One region of the Tepidibacillus sp. LV47 genome, then DNA from elsewhere that is predicted to be linked to it. Evidence: a T-box and tRNA genes for the amino acid it is inferred to sense, from the RefSeq annotation. Region 1 holds a T-box; the other holds one or more tRNA genes.
The links. A T-box is a leader RNA that pairs with one kind of tRNA and senses whether it is charged. The one in region 1 lies ahead of alaS (alanine--tRNA ligase), so its partner is inferred to be a tRNA-Ala.

Region 1 (3,430 bases):
GGGTATCAAGTATTTCACTTGATACCCTTTTTATTTAGGCCCAATTTTACTCATAATAACGCAAAATCATGCTTAAAATTTTATCAAAAATCATATACTTTTTAAAAGAGACAAGTTCCAAGGGGAAGATAAAATGCGAAGTAAAATCGATGAAATCCCTTATGCCAAAGCCTTTATTTATTTACTCATTTCCATTTTGGTTTTAACCATTTTATTCTTATTCATGAAGTTAAGTCCGATTTTTGGACAAATTTTCTTTTTTATTAAAAACCTTTTTCTTCCGTTTTTTATCGCACTTATTATTTCCTATCTTCTTCATCCGATCGTAACGCTTCTTCACGATCGCGGAGTACCAAGATCGTTAGCTGTCTTATTAATTTATATCGTGTTTTTTGGCTCTGTTACTATTATTAGTTTAAAAGCATTTCCTCTTCTTGTTACTCAAATCAAAGAATTAGGTGAAAATTTGCCCCAAATTGTAAATCACTTAAAATCTTGGTTAGATGGCTTACGTAATGGTTATCCGATCCCAGATTCGATTCAAAAGGGAATCAATCATTCCATTCAAGGTTGGGAAACGAAACTAACCAATATTTTTTCTCATATGATGGACTTTTTGGGGAATACGATTAGTATCTTATTTACGATTTTTTTAGTTCCTTTTGTTTCCTTTTATATTTTGAAGGATTACAAATTAATTGAAAAAACGGTCATCACGTTTGTGCCAAGAAAAAAAAGAAAGGGAATGATTCGTTTATTAAAAGAAATTGATGAAGCATTGGGGAATTATATTCGGGGACAATTAATCGTTATTACCATCGTTGGCGTTTTCGCTTATATTGGTTATCTGATTATTGACCTTCCCTATCCTTTACTCCTGGCGTTTATCGTTTCAGTTACGGATATCATCCCTTATATTGGGCCATTTATTGGGATGGCTCCCGCTTTGATTGTGGCAATGAGTATTTCCTGGAAAATGGCTATTAGTGTATTGATTGTAAATACCACCATTCAAGCCTTAGAGGGGAATATCATCGCACCACAGGTCGTCGGTCGTAAATTAAATATCCACCCATTGCTGATTATTTTTGCTTTATTGATCGGCGGTGAAGTCGGTGGAATCTTTGGTATGATCTTAGCCGTTCCTATTTTTGCAATTATCAAAGTTATTCTTCAGCATATCTTTGTCTATTTGCGAAAAACAAGGGCATAGAAAATTTGACATTCACATATCCTGCCAAGTATAATGTTGTCAAAATGAATAATAGCGAAATTCGATGAAGGATCGAGTAGATCATAGTCCATCTAAAGAGAGGAAGTTCCTTGGCTGAAAGAACTTCTAGATGAAGGATGATCGAAGGCTAATCCAGAGAAGAATTTTCTCGGCAACAACCGTTATCCTTGATGAGTGACCTACTCTACTCTAAAACAGTAGGTAAACAGGGTGGTACCGCGTAAGTGGAGAAGTAACACTTTCGTCCCTGACTGGGATGAAAGTGTTTTTTCATTTTAACTAAATAGAAAAGGAGGATGATACGCAATGAGAAAAATGAGTTCAGCAGAAATTCGCAAAGCATTTTTAGACTTTTTCGTATCAAAAGGTCATCATGTTGAACCAAGCGCTTCTTTGATTCCTTATGATGATCCTTCTTTACTATGGATAAATAGCGGTGTAGCAACTTTAAAACCTTATTTTGATGGACGGAAGGTACCGGAGAATCCGCGCATTACGAATGCGCAAAAATCAATTCGAACCAACGATATTGAAAATGTTGGGAAAACAGCAAGACACCATACTTTCTTTGAAATGTTGGGCAACTTCTCAATTGGTGATTATTTTAAAAGAGAAGCGATTCATTGGGCATGGGAGTTTTTAACCGATGAGAAGTGGATTGGATTTGATCCTAATCGTTTATCCGTTACAATCCATCCAGATGATGATGAAGCCTATCGGATTTGGCATGATGAGATCGGACTTCCTGATGAAAGGATTATTCGCTTAGAAGATAATTTCTGGGATATAGGGGAGGGCCCAAGTGGACCCAATACAGAAATCTTTTATGACCGTGGGGAAAAATACTGCGATCCTAGCGACCCAGAATGCTATCCAGGTGGAGAAAATGAACGATATCTTGAGATCTGGAATCTGGTATTTTCTCAATATAATCATAATCCAGACGGAAGTTATACACCCTTACCCCAGAAAAATATTGATACAGGAATGGGCTTAGAGAGAATGGCTTCAATCCTTCAAGACGTAGAAACGAATTTTGATACTGATCTATTTCTCCCGATCATCGAGACCGTCGCAAAACAAGCAGGGGTAACATATCACGAAAAAAGAGAAGTGGATGTTGCATTAAAAGTGATTGCTGACCATATTCGTACTATTGTATTTGCAATCGGTGATGGAGCATTACCTTCCAACGAAGGCCGAGGTTACATCATTCGTCGTTTGCTTCGCCGGGCTGTTCGCTATGGCAAGTCGATCGGAATTGAAAAACCTTTCCTCTATTCGCTAACGGGTCTGGTTGGCGAAATAATGAAAGATTACTATCCAGAAATATTAGAGAAGAAAGATTTTATTGAAAAAGTGATTCGAAATGAAGAGGAACGTTTCCACGAGACTCTTTCAGACGGACTAGCTATTTTAGAGGAAATGGTACAAAAGGCAAAACGGGAAAATCGAAACGAATTAACAGGAGAAGAAGCGTTCAAATTATATGATACGTATGGTTTCCCATTGGATTTAACAGAGGATTATGCTGAGGAACAGGGTTTAAAGGTAGATAAAGATGGTTTTGAAGCGCAAATGGAAGTTCAAAGAGAGCGGGCAAGAGCTGCAAGAAATGAAGTCAATAGTATGAAGGTCCAAGGCGGAATTTTAAGAAATCTGAAAGATCCTAGCGAATTTGTAGGATATGATTTATTAACTGTAGAAGGGAAAATTACTCATATCATTGTCGATGATCAATTACGCGAGTATGCTTCTGAAAATGAAGAAGTTCATCTCTTCCTCGATAAAACCCCATTTTATGCTGAAAGTGGGGGACAAATTGCTGACCAAGGCGTAATTAGAGGTCAACATGGAGAATTAATGGAAGTATTGGATGTAACCAAAGCCCCAAATGGGCAGCATCTCCACCACGTGAAGATAGTAAAAGGAATCTTTAAAGTAGGAGATTCAGTCATTGCAGAAGTTGATCGAGAAAAACGTGCCGATATTATTAAGAACCATACTGCAACCCATCTTCTTCATCGGGCATTAAAAGATGTTTTAGGAGAACATGTGAATCAGGCCGGTTCTTTGGTAGCCAACGATCGTCTTCGTTTTGACTTCTCCCATTTTGGTGCCTTAACAGAAGAAGAATTGGTACAAGTTGAGGAAAGAGTGAATCAACAAATTTGGCTGAATCAACCCGTTACGACC
Region 2 (3,430 bases), on a different contig from region 1:
GTCGATGAAAAAACGGCCCCTTCATCAGAATATATTGAGAAAGAGATCACGAAATCGTTTGATGAGGTATTTGATTCGATTCTTTGGTCTGAGATTACCATTTCACCCGAATCAGAGATCGATCAGTTCATCAAACCTTATTCCTCCATTTCTGCAAAAAATTCGCAGAGAAAAACAATCACAATCAAAGATCAATATTTAGATATTGAATTTATTAAAGGAATGACAAGCAATTTATATCAAGACCAACATATTTTCTCACAAGAAAATATTCAACTTTTTCATGAACTTGCTTTTCTTTATCACTTATCGGAAATGGATCTGATTCACCTTTTACATGATCCTTATATTTATGATTCACACGGAAAATTACAAGAAGATTTGCTTAGAGAACGTGTTAGAGAAAGATTACAATATGAACAAAAAGAAATGTTCTTTGTTGAAAAAGGAAAAACCCTTCATTCGCCAAAAGAAGGACAAGTACCAAATATTGAAGATAAAGAGCAAAGGCATATGTGGATATTAGAACATTATTCACCGATTGAATTATTAAAACGATATCAGCGTGGAGCAAAAATTCCAGAAGCTGATCTTCATTTAATCGAAGGACTAATTCGCGATTACGGTTTACCTTATCAGGTGGTTAATGTTTTAATTGAATATGTCTTACTATCCAATCAATACAAGTTACCAAAGAAACTAACGGAGAAGATAGCCGGTCATTGGAAAAGACTAAATATCACCACGGTTGAGGAAGCATTACAAATTGCAAAGAAAGAACATCAGTTATATCGGGGATGGAAAGAAGGAAGCAAAAAAGGAAGCTCCTCAATTAAAACGGTCAAGGAAAGGAAAATAGAAAAAAGAGAAAAAGTTCCCGATTACATTTTGAATCAGGAGAAGAAATATCACGGGAATCGAAGCAGTGAAGCTCAAAAAGAATTGGATCCAAAAGCCCAAGAAGAAATTGAGGAATTGTTAAGGAAATTGGGGGAAACAGGGGAAGGAGCGTAAAAAATGAACCATTTAGGTCAAGTATTAAGTGAAATGCTCCCTAAACTTTTCATAGATAAACAAAATTGGCTGCAATATTTTGAACATCATCCAGAATTAGAAGAAATGATTCACAAACAACAACTAACAAAAGAGCATTTACTGCCAGCTTTAAATCAGTTATACCAATATATTGAAGAAAAAAAGCATTGTGAGATGTGTAAGGGACTTGACCATTGCCAGAATCTATTGAAAGGTCATTTTACCCAGTTAACTTTTTCCTTTGGGCAAATTCAGTCCGCTTTAACCAAATGTCGTTTTCTCATTCAACATGAAGAACAAACTTATAAAGAGAAATTATTCCACAGTCAATATATTGCAAAGGATATTTTGAACGCTTCATTTAAAGATTTGGATAAAACGGGAGAAAGACAAGAGGTCATTCGAGCACTGTTGAAGTTTATCGCCAATCAACAGGAAGGGAAAAAACAAAAAGGAATCTATCTCTATGGACCATTAGGAGTGGGAAAAAGCCATTTGATGGCTGCAACGGCCAGATTATTAGCAGATAAAGGAATTTCCACATTGATGATTTACGTTCCTGACTTTTTCCGAGAAATAAAAAACTCGATCCATGATCAATCATTAAATGAAAAAATGAAATTGTTAAAAGAAGTTGAGGTTCTGATTTTAGATGACATTGGAGCGGAAACGATCTCTCAATGGGAGAGAGATGAAATTCTAGGTGCTATTCTTCAGGCAAGAATGGTAAAAGGATTACCAACTTTATATACCTCTAATCTGAATTATGATGATCTAGAAGAACACTTGTCCTATTCGAGCAAAGGGGGAATTGAAGAACTAAAAGCGAAACGAATTATGGAAAGAATTCGCCATTATACCATTCCTTATTTTTTAGATGGACCAAATCGAAGAATGATGGGAAATTAAAATTTCTCATCTTGCGTGAGAAAAACCAACATGCTATACTATATTTTGTCCCAAAAAGATGGGGCATTAGCTCAGCTGGGAGAGCGCTACGCTGGCAGCGTAGAGGTCAGGGGTTCGAGCCCCCTATGCTCCACCATACATAGGATTATTCGTGGTCTAGTTTCCTTTGGAAGCTAGGCCATTTTATTTAAAAATGAATTTGCTGCATGAGATTTTTCTAGTTTTCCCATGAACTTTAATATAATATTTATAATATTAATGTAAATATTTTGATCATTTAAACAAGAAAGAAACTTTTGTATTGTTTCATTGGGGGAGAAGGTATGAATATTTCCGTATCAGAAAGAGTTAGGGTGTTTCAAACCAACGTTTTTTCTGAACTATTTGCTTATAAGAAACAACGGCTCGAACAAGGGTTAGAAGTGATCGATTTAAGTGTGGGTAGTCCTGACTTACCGCCGCCTGTTTATGTAATGGAAGTTTTGGCAGATGCAGTAAAGGATCCAACACAATATGGATATGCACTAAAGGGCACGGATGAGTTTCATGAAGCGGTAGCTCATTATTATGAGAAAAGGTTCTCCGTTTTATTGGATCCAAGCAAAGAAATTTTGCAACTCATGGGTTCCCAAGATGGGCTGGTGCATTTACCGATGATCTTTGCCGATCCTGGTGATTTGATTCTTGTTCCAGATCCAGGGTATACGGCTTATGAAGCAGGTGTTCATCTAGCAAGTGCAACCCTTTATCCAATGCCACTAAAAAAGGAGAATCAATTTTTGCCATGTTTAAGGGAGATTCCTGAAGACGTGGCAAAAAAAGCAAAAATGATGATTTTAAATTTTCCTGGGAACCCAGTTCCTGCTCTAGCGACAAAAGAATTTTTCGAAGAAGTTGTTCAATTTGCAAAAAAATATGAGATTATTGTCGTTCATGATTTTGCTTATTCCGAATTAATTTTTGACGAAAAAAAAGGAATCAGTTTTTTAGAAATCGAAGGAGCAAAAGAAGTTGGAATTGAATTTAATTCTTTATCAAAAAGTTTTAATCTGGCAGGAGCTCGTATCGGTTATATTGTTGGCAATGAAAAGATGATTGAAGAAATAGCCAAAGTGAAATCGAATCTAGATTATGGAACCTTTTTACCGATTCAAAAGGCAGCAGCCACTGCTTTAAAAGGTGGAACTGAGTTTTTGCATCAAAATAGGAAAATTTACGAAAGACGTCGCAATATTCTTGTTGAAGGTTTGTCCTCATTAGGATGGCATGTGGAAAAACCATCTGCTACGATGTTTATTTGGGCAGAAATTCCCAAAGGTTGGAGATCTAAGGAATTTGCTTTAGAATTAATCCAAGCGGGTGTTGTTGTGACACCAGGAAACGCTTTTGGTGTTCAAGGTGAAGGATATGTGCGGATTGCTTTAGTTCAACCGGAGGAGAAATTGAAAAGAGCTATTGAATTGATTGACCAAAGTGGGATTTTGCA

Region 2: it has a tRNA-Ala gene. The T-box ahead of alaS (alanine--tRNA ligase) is inferred to sense a tRNA for this amino acid. The anticodon was not compared.

Annotation. Positions count from the first base shown of each region.
Region 1 covers NZ_JBLWIF010000004.1:72,135-75,564, forward strand. Annotated here, with positions in the region: gene ACMW72_RS06545 (AI-2E family transporter) at 134-1,213, shown strand; T-box leader at 1,269-1,486, shown strand; gene alaS (alanine--tRNA ligase) at 1,541-3,430, shown strand, end outside.
Region 2 covers NZ_JBLWIF010000005.1:111,871-115,300, reverse strand. Annotated here, with positions in the region: gene ACMW72_RS07680 (replication initiation and membrane attachment family protein) at 1-1,014, shown strand, start outside; gene dnaI (primosomal protein DnaI) at 1,018-1,944, shown strand; tRNA gene ACMW72_RS07670 (tRNA-Ala) at 2,005-2,080, shown strand; gene ACMW72_RS07665 (LL-diaminopimelate aminotransferase) at 2,268-3,430, shown strand, end outside.